2 regions of the Planococcus maritimus genome follow, and region 1 is predicted to be linked to the other one. Evidence: riboswitches for the same ligand, from Rfam matches in the RefSeq annotation. Region 1 holds a riboswitch; the other holds the start of a gene.

What was found. Region 1 has a riboswitch for FMN ahead of BBI11_RS09430 (ECF transporter S component). Riboswitches for the same ligand answer to the same signal wherever they lie in the genome.
Region 2: linked by a shared signal. The riboswitch ahead of ribD (bifunctional diaminohydroxyphosphoribosylaminopyrimidine deaminase/5-amino-6-(5-phosphoribosylamino)uracil reductase RibD) and the one ahead of BBI11_RS09430 (ECF transporter S component) in region 1 are both predicted to bind FMN.

Annotation. Positions count from the first base shown of each region.
Region 1 covers NZ_CP016538.2:1,864,367-1,868,253, forward strand. The annotation lists gene BBI11_RS09420 (YpbB family protein) at 1-981, opposite strand, end outside; gene BBI11_RS09425 (ferredoxin) at 1,088-1,339, shown strand; gene BBI11_RS09430 (ECF transporter S component) at 1,398-1,979, opposite strand; FMN riboswitch at 2,126-2,261, opposite strand; gene BBI11_RS09435 (hypothetical protein) at 2,344-3,507, opposite strand; gene sigX (RNA polymerase sigma factor SigX) at 3,497-3,887, opposite strand, start outside.
Region 2 covers NZ_CP016538.2:409,416-413,302, forward strand. The annotation lists gene BBI11_RS02190 (ring-cleaving dioxygenase) at 1-973, shown strand, start outside; gene BBI11_RS02195 (TIGR04104 family putative zinc finger protein) at 1,123-1,422, shown strand; FMN riboswitch at 1,533-1,663, shown strand; FMN riboswitch at 1,772-1,902, shown strand; gene ribD (bifunctional diaminohydroxyphosphoribosylaminopyrimidine deaminase/5-amino-6-(5-phosphoribosylamino)uracil reductase RibD) at 2,002-3,084, shown strand; gene ribE (riboflavin synthase) at 3,090-3,725, shown strand; gene BBI11_RS02210 (bifunctional 3,4-dihydroxy-2-butanone-4-phosphate synthase/GTP cyclohydrolase II) at 3,738-3,887, shown strand, end outside.

The DNA.
Region 1 (3,887 bases):
ATAACTCGCGTCCGGCAAGCGCTCTTTAATATCCCGCAGGCGCATTGTCTTCATTTCTTTGCTGATTCGACGGATCGATTCAAATAACTCGTCATCCATAAATGAAGCTGGGCTAAAGGCCGGGTCATTCATCGCCAACTCAACGAAATGGTCTTCAATTGTGCTGGTCTTCAATTGCCTGAGTTCTGCTATTTGGCTCAGTGAGAATCCACGTTCGTATAGGTTTTGTGTTCGCTTAGCCGATTCCGTCAAAGCGGATTTCTGCACGATGCCTTCGAGTAGTCCTGTTAACAATGGGTATTCCATGCCTTCTAGGACATCTAGCCAAGCATGTAAAGCTGCGACTGCTGCAATTTTCATATCAATTGGCAGTCGGTGATGTTTTGCTGCCAGTTGGTCCCAAGTAAGCCCACCGACCCCATACCCAGACAGTCGCGCCATCAAAATATCTTTATGCATTTCGTCAGTCTTTGCTAACGCCAAGCTGACTTCAATTTGAAGCTTGAAAACGGCTTGGACCTCCGGTGAACGAAAATCGATTCGGTGTAAATAAGACTTGGTCCAGGACTGCACCGCTTCATCTGTCACCACCGGATCAAAACGTTTATGGTCTTGCATAAAATTGGACATTGTTTGCACTATCAAAGATAAACGCGAAAAAAAACGCCTCTCATTGCCCCTGTATTTCCAGCCATTTAATGGTGTAGTCGGCAATTTTAAGTCGATGGCAGATTGATGAAGCTGAATGCTATTGTCATCCGGCACCAATAGCCCTTGCGCCTGCAGCCTCTCAATAGAGTCCAGGTAGTCTTTTTTGTCCAGTTTCGGAAGCACGGCAAAATAAGGATGCAGGCCGAAATAGCCGATGTCTTGAATCGTTTGACCTGATTTCTTTCCTTTAATTAAATGATAAGGGGAAGAAACGGTCCGTTGACCGTCTACCGCTTTCATGATTGCTAAAACGACTTCATCGAATCGCACTGAATAAACCTCCCGGCGGTTTTGGGTTGAAAAAAATATAAAACATCTATAGAATAAACACGATAGTATAACTGAACTTGTTCGGAGATAAAGGAGAGGAACTAGAATGGCTAAATATACCATTGTTGATAAAGATACGTGTATCGCATGCGGAGCTTGCGGAGCAGCAGCACCAGACATTTACGATTATGATGATGAGGGCATCGCCTTCGTTATTCTTGATGATAACACGGGGACTGAACAAGTGCCAGATGAGCTAATGGAAGATATGGAAGACGCATTTGAAGGATGCCCGACCGATTCCATCAAGGTGGCAGACGAGGCATTTGAAGGAGATCCACTTAAATACGAAGACTGATTAGCGTATGGATCAATAGAAAAAGCGGTTGGAAGATGAATCTTCCAACCGCTTTTTTTTATGATAAATAATAGGAACGTTGTTTTTCAATCCAGGTATGCATGCTGCCGAAGATCAATAAAATAACCGTCGTAAGCGCAAGACCTTTGATCAAGTTAAACGGCAAGATGCCGAGCACAATCGTTGTATACAAGGCATTGCCTGTTTGTTCAGGCATGTTGAGGAAATACGTATACATCGGCAGGAAAACGAAGTAATTCAACAAACTCATGCCGATGGCCATAGAAAATGTACCGATCACCAAGCCGAATGCGATTCCTTTTTTAGTAGATACTTTGCGATAGATCGCATAGACCGGCAAAATGAACAATAGGCTCGTCGCAAAGTTCGCCATATGCCCTACAGGCACACCAGTCGGACTCCCTGAAAAGATCCAGTCCAATACGTTTTTAAAGAATGCTACTAAAACACCAGCAACTGGTCCCATCGTGATCGCTGCTATCAGCGCAGGCACATCACTGAAATCCACTTTCAAAAATGCAGGCAAGGCCGGCAGTGGAAAATTGAATAGCATCAACACAAATGAGATGCTGCTCAGCATACCGATGACAATCATCGATTGCAATTTTTTGTTCTTCATGTTCCTCTCTCCTTGTCGTGATTCACCAGAAGAAAGGTTCGAAACGCATGTTGCCACAAAAAATCCCTTAAGTAATAATCACTTAAGGGAGAGTCAGGCACACTGAAATAAACGGTCCGCCATATAAAAACGGCATGCGTCCGTACCTTCACCTTCTCCCATCCAGACTATACTGTCGGCTTTGGAATTTCACCAAATCCTGCTTTTTACGGCTCGCGGGCTGATGGACCGAAACGTCCAATTACCGCCGGTAGGGAATTGCACCCTGCCCCGAAGATGAATCGATATTTTTTTATACAAGTTAAGTTTATAAAAAAAAGACAGCAATGTAAACCATAGTGCTTACATTGCTGTCTTTTTATTTTTATGGCCAGTCCATGCGGTTGGGCGAAACCGGCAATTCAAGTTCTTCGGAAAAATCGAAGCCTGACCACTCGGACTGGACCGTATTGACTATTGTCAGCGAGGCATCGTAAGACTGTGCAGTAAGCGCCAGGCTTTCGATTAAGCGCATCGCCTCTATTCCCTCTAGTGACTCAAGGTCTAAGGTCTCTTCGAATGTCACGAGGGCATTTGTGCCATTCATGTCCACATCGTATTCGATGCCATCCGGTACCGGTGAACGATAATCATCATTCGGTGCTTGCTGAAGCGCGATGAGCGCATCTTCAACGCTCGCTTCAGACAAGCCGTAAGATGGAGCCAAATACCAGTCTTCTGTAGACGAAGCGATCAAATAATAACTTTGGCCTTGAACTCCCGGAAGAATTGGTTCAACCATTCCCACGTGTGCTAATTGCGCAGGTTCTCCCGAGACATTTAGTACGCGAATTTCCTCCTCGCCGAAGAAGGTTTCTTCTAAACTGTGAAGATACAGCAAGGTAGCAGCCGATCCTTGGTCATAATTATGATTCTCTGGGAGGAAATGGCTGATAATCGCACCGTCTTGCTGCAAGATTCCCTCATATGGATGATACTCATCAAAGCCCAATTTTGATTCGTCGATTTGTTCCGCAAATGCTTCATACAATTCGAGCGAAGTCGGTTCTGTCTCATCAACGGATTGTTTTGGAATGATAAAACTCACCGGCACTACGTAACCTCTTTGAGCCAGGCCGATTCGGAGGATTTGAGCGTCTGCTAGGTCTTGTTCATACACTGCTGTACGCAAGGCTTCCGGTTCTTCTATAACCATACTGGCTGCCTCTTCAGGCTCATCAATGGATTGTTCCGTTTGTTCTGTTTGAGCCTCATCTGCTGTCATCATCGATTCTGCATCGTCACTTTCAGTCTCGCTGCTGCTAGAGTCGTTTCCATTTTGCTGCAGCAAGGAAACCGCCAGCACCGTGATGCTCAAAAACGCAATGATAGCGACGAGTAATGGCAGCCAGCGCTTAGGCTGCTTCGGAACATACTGTGTCTGCGATACACGTTTATACACTTCGGCTTTGGGCCGATTATCCTGTATTTTGGGGAAATCCCGCAACAAATTTTCGATTTCTTCATCGTTCCATTTGTCATTCGGCATATTCTCCTCCCCCTTCTGCTTCTCGTAATTTTTGGCGGAGGGACCGGATTGCCCGGTGTTGTGTCGTTTTGACTTTGCCTTCCGACCACTCCAGGACTTCAGCCGTTTCCGCAATGGAGAGATCTTGGAAAAAACGCATAACAATGACCAGTTTCTGATCGCCTGTACACAGATCGAGCATTTGATACAAACGGATCTTGTCTTCATTGAGCAAGGAGACTTCTTCCGGTATGCGTTCAGTTGAAACCAATTGTTGAGTTTCCCAGTCGAAGAAATCCAGCGAATGTTTTTTCCTCACAGCATTTTTGCGGAAATGGTCGATGGCGACGTTTTTAGCAATCGAAAAAAGCCAGGTCTTTTCTGAACTTTTTCCTTGGAAC
Region 2 (3,887 bases), 1.5 Mb from region 1:
GAAAGGGATTCACCACGTTACAGCGATTACGAGCAGCGCAGAAAAGAACTATGAATTTTTCACTTATGTATTAGGCATGAGACTGGTTAAGAAAACTGTAAACCAGGATGATATCCAAACGTATCACTTGTTTTTCGCTGATGATAAAGGCTCAGCTGGGACGGATATGACCTTCTTTGATTTTCCGGGCATTCCGAAAGGCACTCACGGCACGAACGAAATTTACAAAACGGCTTTTCGTGTGCCGACAGACGAAGCGCTCAGTTATTGGGAAAAGCGTTTTGACAAATACGAAGTGCAGCACAGTGCAATCACCGAGCAATTTGGCATCCAAACTTTGTCATTCGCCGACTTTGATGACCAACAGTATATGCTCGTATCAGACGAACATAATACAGGGATAGAGTCTGGCACACCGTGGCAAGATGGCCCGGTCCCGCTCGAATTTGCCATCACTGGCCTCGGCCCAATTCATATTCGCATTGAGCGCTTCGATTATTTGAAAGAGGTATTGGAGAAAGCGATGCATATGCGTGAAATCGCTGAAGAAGGGCCGCTACATTTGTTCGAAATGGGTGAAGGCGGCAACGGAGCGCAAGTGATTGTCGAACATAACGCCGATTTACCAGCCGGCCAACAAGGCTTCGGTACGGTCCACCATGCTGCCTTCCGCGTAGCGGACCGAAAAGCATTGGATGAATGGATCAGCCATATGCAGAAAATTGGATTCTCAACGTCCGGCTATGTCGACCGTTTCTTCTTTGAATCATTGTATGCACGAGTCGCTCCTGGATTATTGTTTGAATGGGCAACGGATGGCCCCGGCTTTATGGGTGATGAGCCATACGAAACACTGGGCGAGAAACTGTCGCTGCCGCCATTTTTGGAGCCGAAACGAGAACAGATTGAATCCAGCGTGCGCCCGATCGATACTGTGCGCAGTATAAAAGCCATCGAAAAAGAATACCTATAAGAAATATTCGGCGCTGCTCATACGGGGCAGTGCTTTTTTATGTGAAAAAAGGGCGAGTGGCCAAAAATCTGAAATAATGGGACAATTTTGGGAACTTATCCCACTTCTCTTCGTATGTATAAATAACACGCGAAAAGGGGAGAAGAACGATGCCGAAATGCCAAAATTGCGGAACGACATGGACTTGGGTGCAGTGTGTTTGCCGACTGGTCACACTCGGGGATAGCTTGACTTGCCCATCTTGCAGGCAAGATCAATTCTTAACGGTAAAAGCACGTAAAAAGACAAGTTTGTTTGTCTTTATTGCGCCTCTTCTCATGTTCATTTCCGTCGCTTTTGGCATTGAGCCGTTCGCTTCCCTTGCCTTATTCCTCGCAACTTTCCTAGTGGTTCTGGGCATCTTTCCGTTTTTGATCGAATTGACAGACGAACGCGGGCCGATGTGGTGAATAGTCCTTTGTCTAGTGTTTCACTGGGAAATGAACCAAAGCCCCTCAGATAGGGATTCTTTTCTGGACAGCACATGATGCTTGCGCTAAACTTACAGATAATCATCTATAGCGTTCTTCGGGGTCGGGTGAAATTCCCAATCGACGGTAACGGAGCAATCCGAAGCCCGTGAGCCTTTCGGGGCAGGATTTGGTGCAAGTCCAAAGCCGACAGTTAAAGTCTGGATGGGAGAAGAACCGTCAAACAGCCTACTAGCAATCGCTTAGGTTTCTTTGATATGCACTTTCAAGGCCCCCTTTCTTTTATGAAAGGGGCCTTTTTTGCATACTGTGGATGATCAACTGAATAGTATTCCTTCGGGGTCGGGTGAAATTCCCAATCGACGGTAACGGAGCAATCCGAAGCCCGTGAGCCTTTCGGGGCAGGATTTGGTGCAAGTCCAAAGCCGACAGTTAAAGTCTGGATGGGAGAAGGAAGAACACGGAAATTATAGAGCAATCTATAGTTCTATTTCCTATTGTCTTCTAACCCATTGGTTTATCAATGGGTTTTTATTATGTTGTGAAAGGCGTGATCAAGTGGATGATCAGCAAATCATGAAGCAAGCTTTGGATTTGGCGCAATCAGCCGCCGGACAGACTTCGCCTAATCCGCTTGTCGGGTCGGTCATTGTCAAAGAGGGCCGGATTATCGGCATGGGCGCGCATCTGAAAGCGGGGCAGCCCCATGCAGAAATCCATGCGCTGAATATGGCAGGCGGTGAAGCGCAAGGCGCAGATTTGTATGTGACATTGGAGCCTTGCAGCCATCATGGCCGGACAGGCCCTTGCGCGGATGCGATTATTCGTGCCGGCATCCGCCGTGTCGTCGTCGCGGTGCTGGACCCGAACCCCCTCGTCTCAGGCCAAGGCATTCAAAAGCTTGAAGCCGCCGGGGTGATCGTAGAGACCGGCGTTTGCGAACAGCAAGCGGCGGAGTTGAACCGAATGTTCTTTACCTATATCCGCAAGAATCGGCCTTTTGTGACATTGAAACACGCCATTACCTTAGACGGCAAAATCGCGGTAACCGGTGGCCGTTCGGAAAAAATTACAGGGCCGGATGTTCAGCAAGACGTTCATAAACTGCGCTTGCTGCACGACGCCATTTTGGTCGGTGCACAGACTGTCGCACTCGACAACCCCCGCTTGACCAATCGGTTTGCCGACTCCCCGAGGCAGCCGATCCGTGTCGTATTGGATCGCCATTTACGTATCCCGATAGAGAGCCACGTTATTCAAGTACCTGATGCCCCTACTTGGATTATTGTTGGATCAGGGGTGGATATCGATAGCCGCGGAGCTTTTCCAGAGCACGTCGAAATCCTGCAGCTGGATACGCCCGATGTAGACATTGCCTCAGCATTGGAAGTGCTTGCTGCGCGCAAAGTTTTATCGGTACTGGTGGAAGGCGGCCAAAAAATCAACACCGCTTTCTTGCAAAGCGGTCAAGTAGATGAAATCGCAACGTATATCGCGCCAATCATTCTCGGCGACGAAGGAACGGTTTCCGTATTCGGTGATCTGCACGCCAGTTCAGCGTCGAACGGCGTCCGCTTGGAGACGCAGAAAGTTGAACGAATCGGAACGGATCTGAAGATCATCTCCACCTTAAAGGAGTGACACACATGTTTACAGGCATTATCGAAGAAAAGGGACAGCTCGCGGGCATTAAACGCGGCGCGTCCAGTATGGAAATGACGATACGTGCGCATGTCGTCTTAGAAGAAACAAAAATCGGCGACAGCATTTCAGTAGAAGGCGTGTGCTTAACCGTGACTTCAATGTCGAATGGCCGATTTACGGTGGATGTCATGCCGGAAACCTTTCACGGTACCACACTTTCGTCATTAAGTACCTCTAGCCCCGTCAACCTCGAGCGGGCGATGGCGGCGAACGGCCGTTTTGGTGGGCATCTTGTCGCTGGCCATATCGACGGGGTCGGCAAAATCTTGCGCAAGCGCCCTCAGGAAAATGCATTGTATATCGATATAGCAGCACCCGCTGAATTGCTTGCACAGTCTATTGTCAAAGGGTCTGTCGCGATCGATGGCGTCAGTTTGACGATTTTCGAGCTCAGCGAAAACCATTTGACCGTTTCGCTCATCCCCCATACAGCAGGGGAAACGACTTTAGGTAGCAAAAAAGTAGGCGATTCGGTCAATCTCGAAACCGATATGTTCGGGAAATACGTGCAGCGTTTTATGGAGCATGCGCCAAAACAACCGATGAACGCCGAGTATTTGCGGCGCCACGGATTTTAAAGGAGCAAACCGATGCGAAATACAATCGAAGAAGCAGTAAAGGATTTGCAGGCAGGAAAAGTTGTGATTCTAGTAGATGACGAGTCCAGGGAAAATGAAGGCGATTTTGTTTGTCTCGCGGAGCATGCGACGCCTGAAAACATCAACTTTATGGCAACGCAC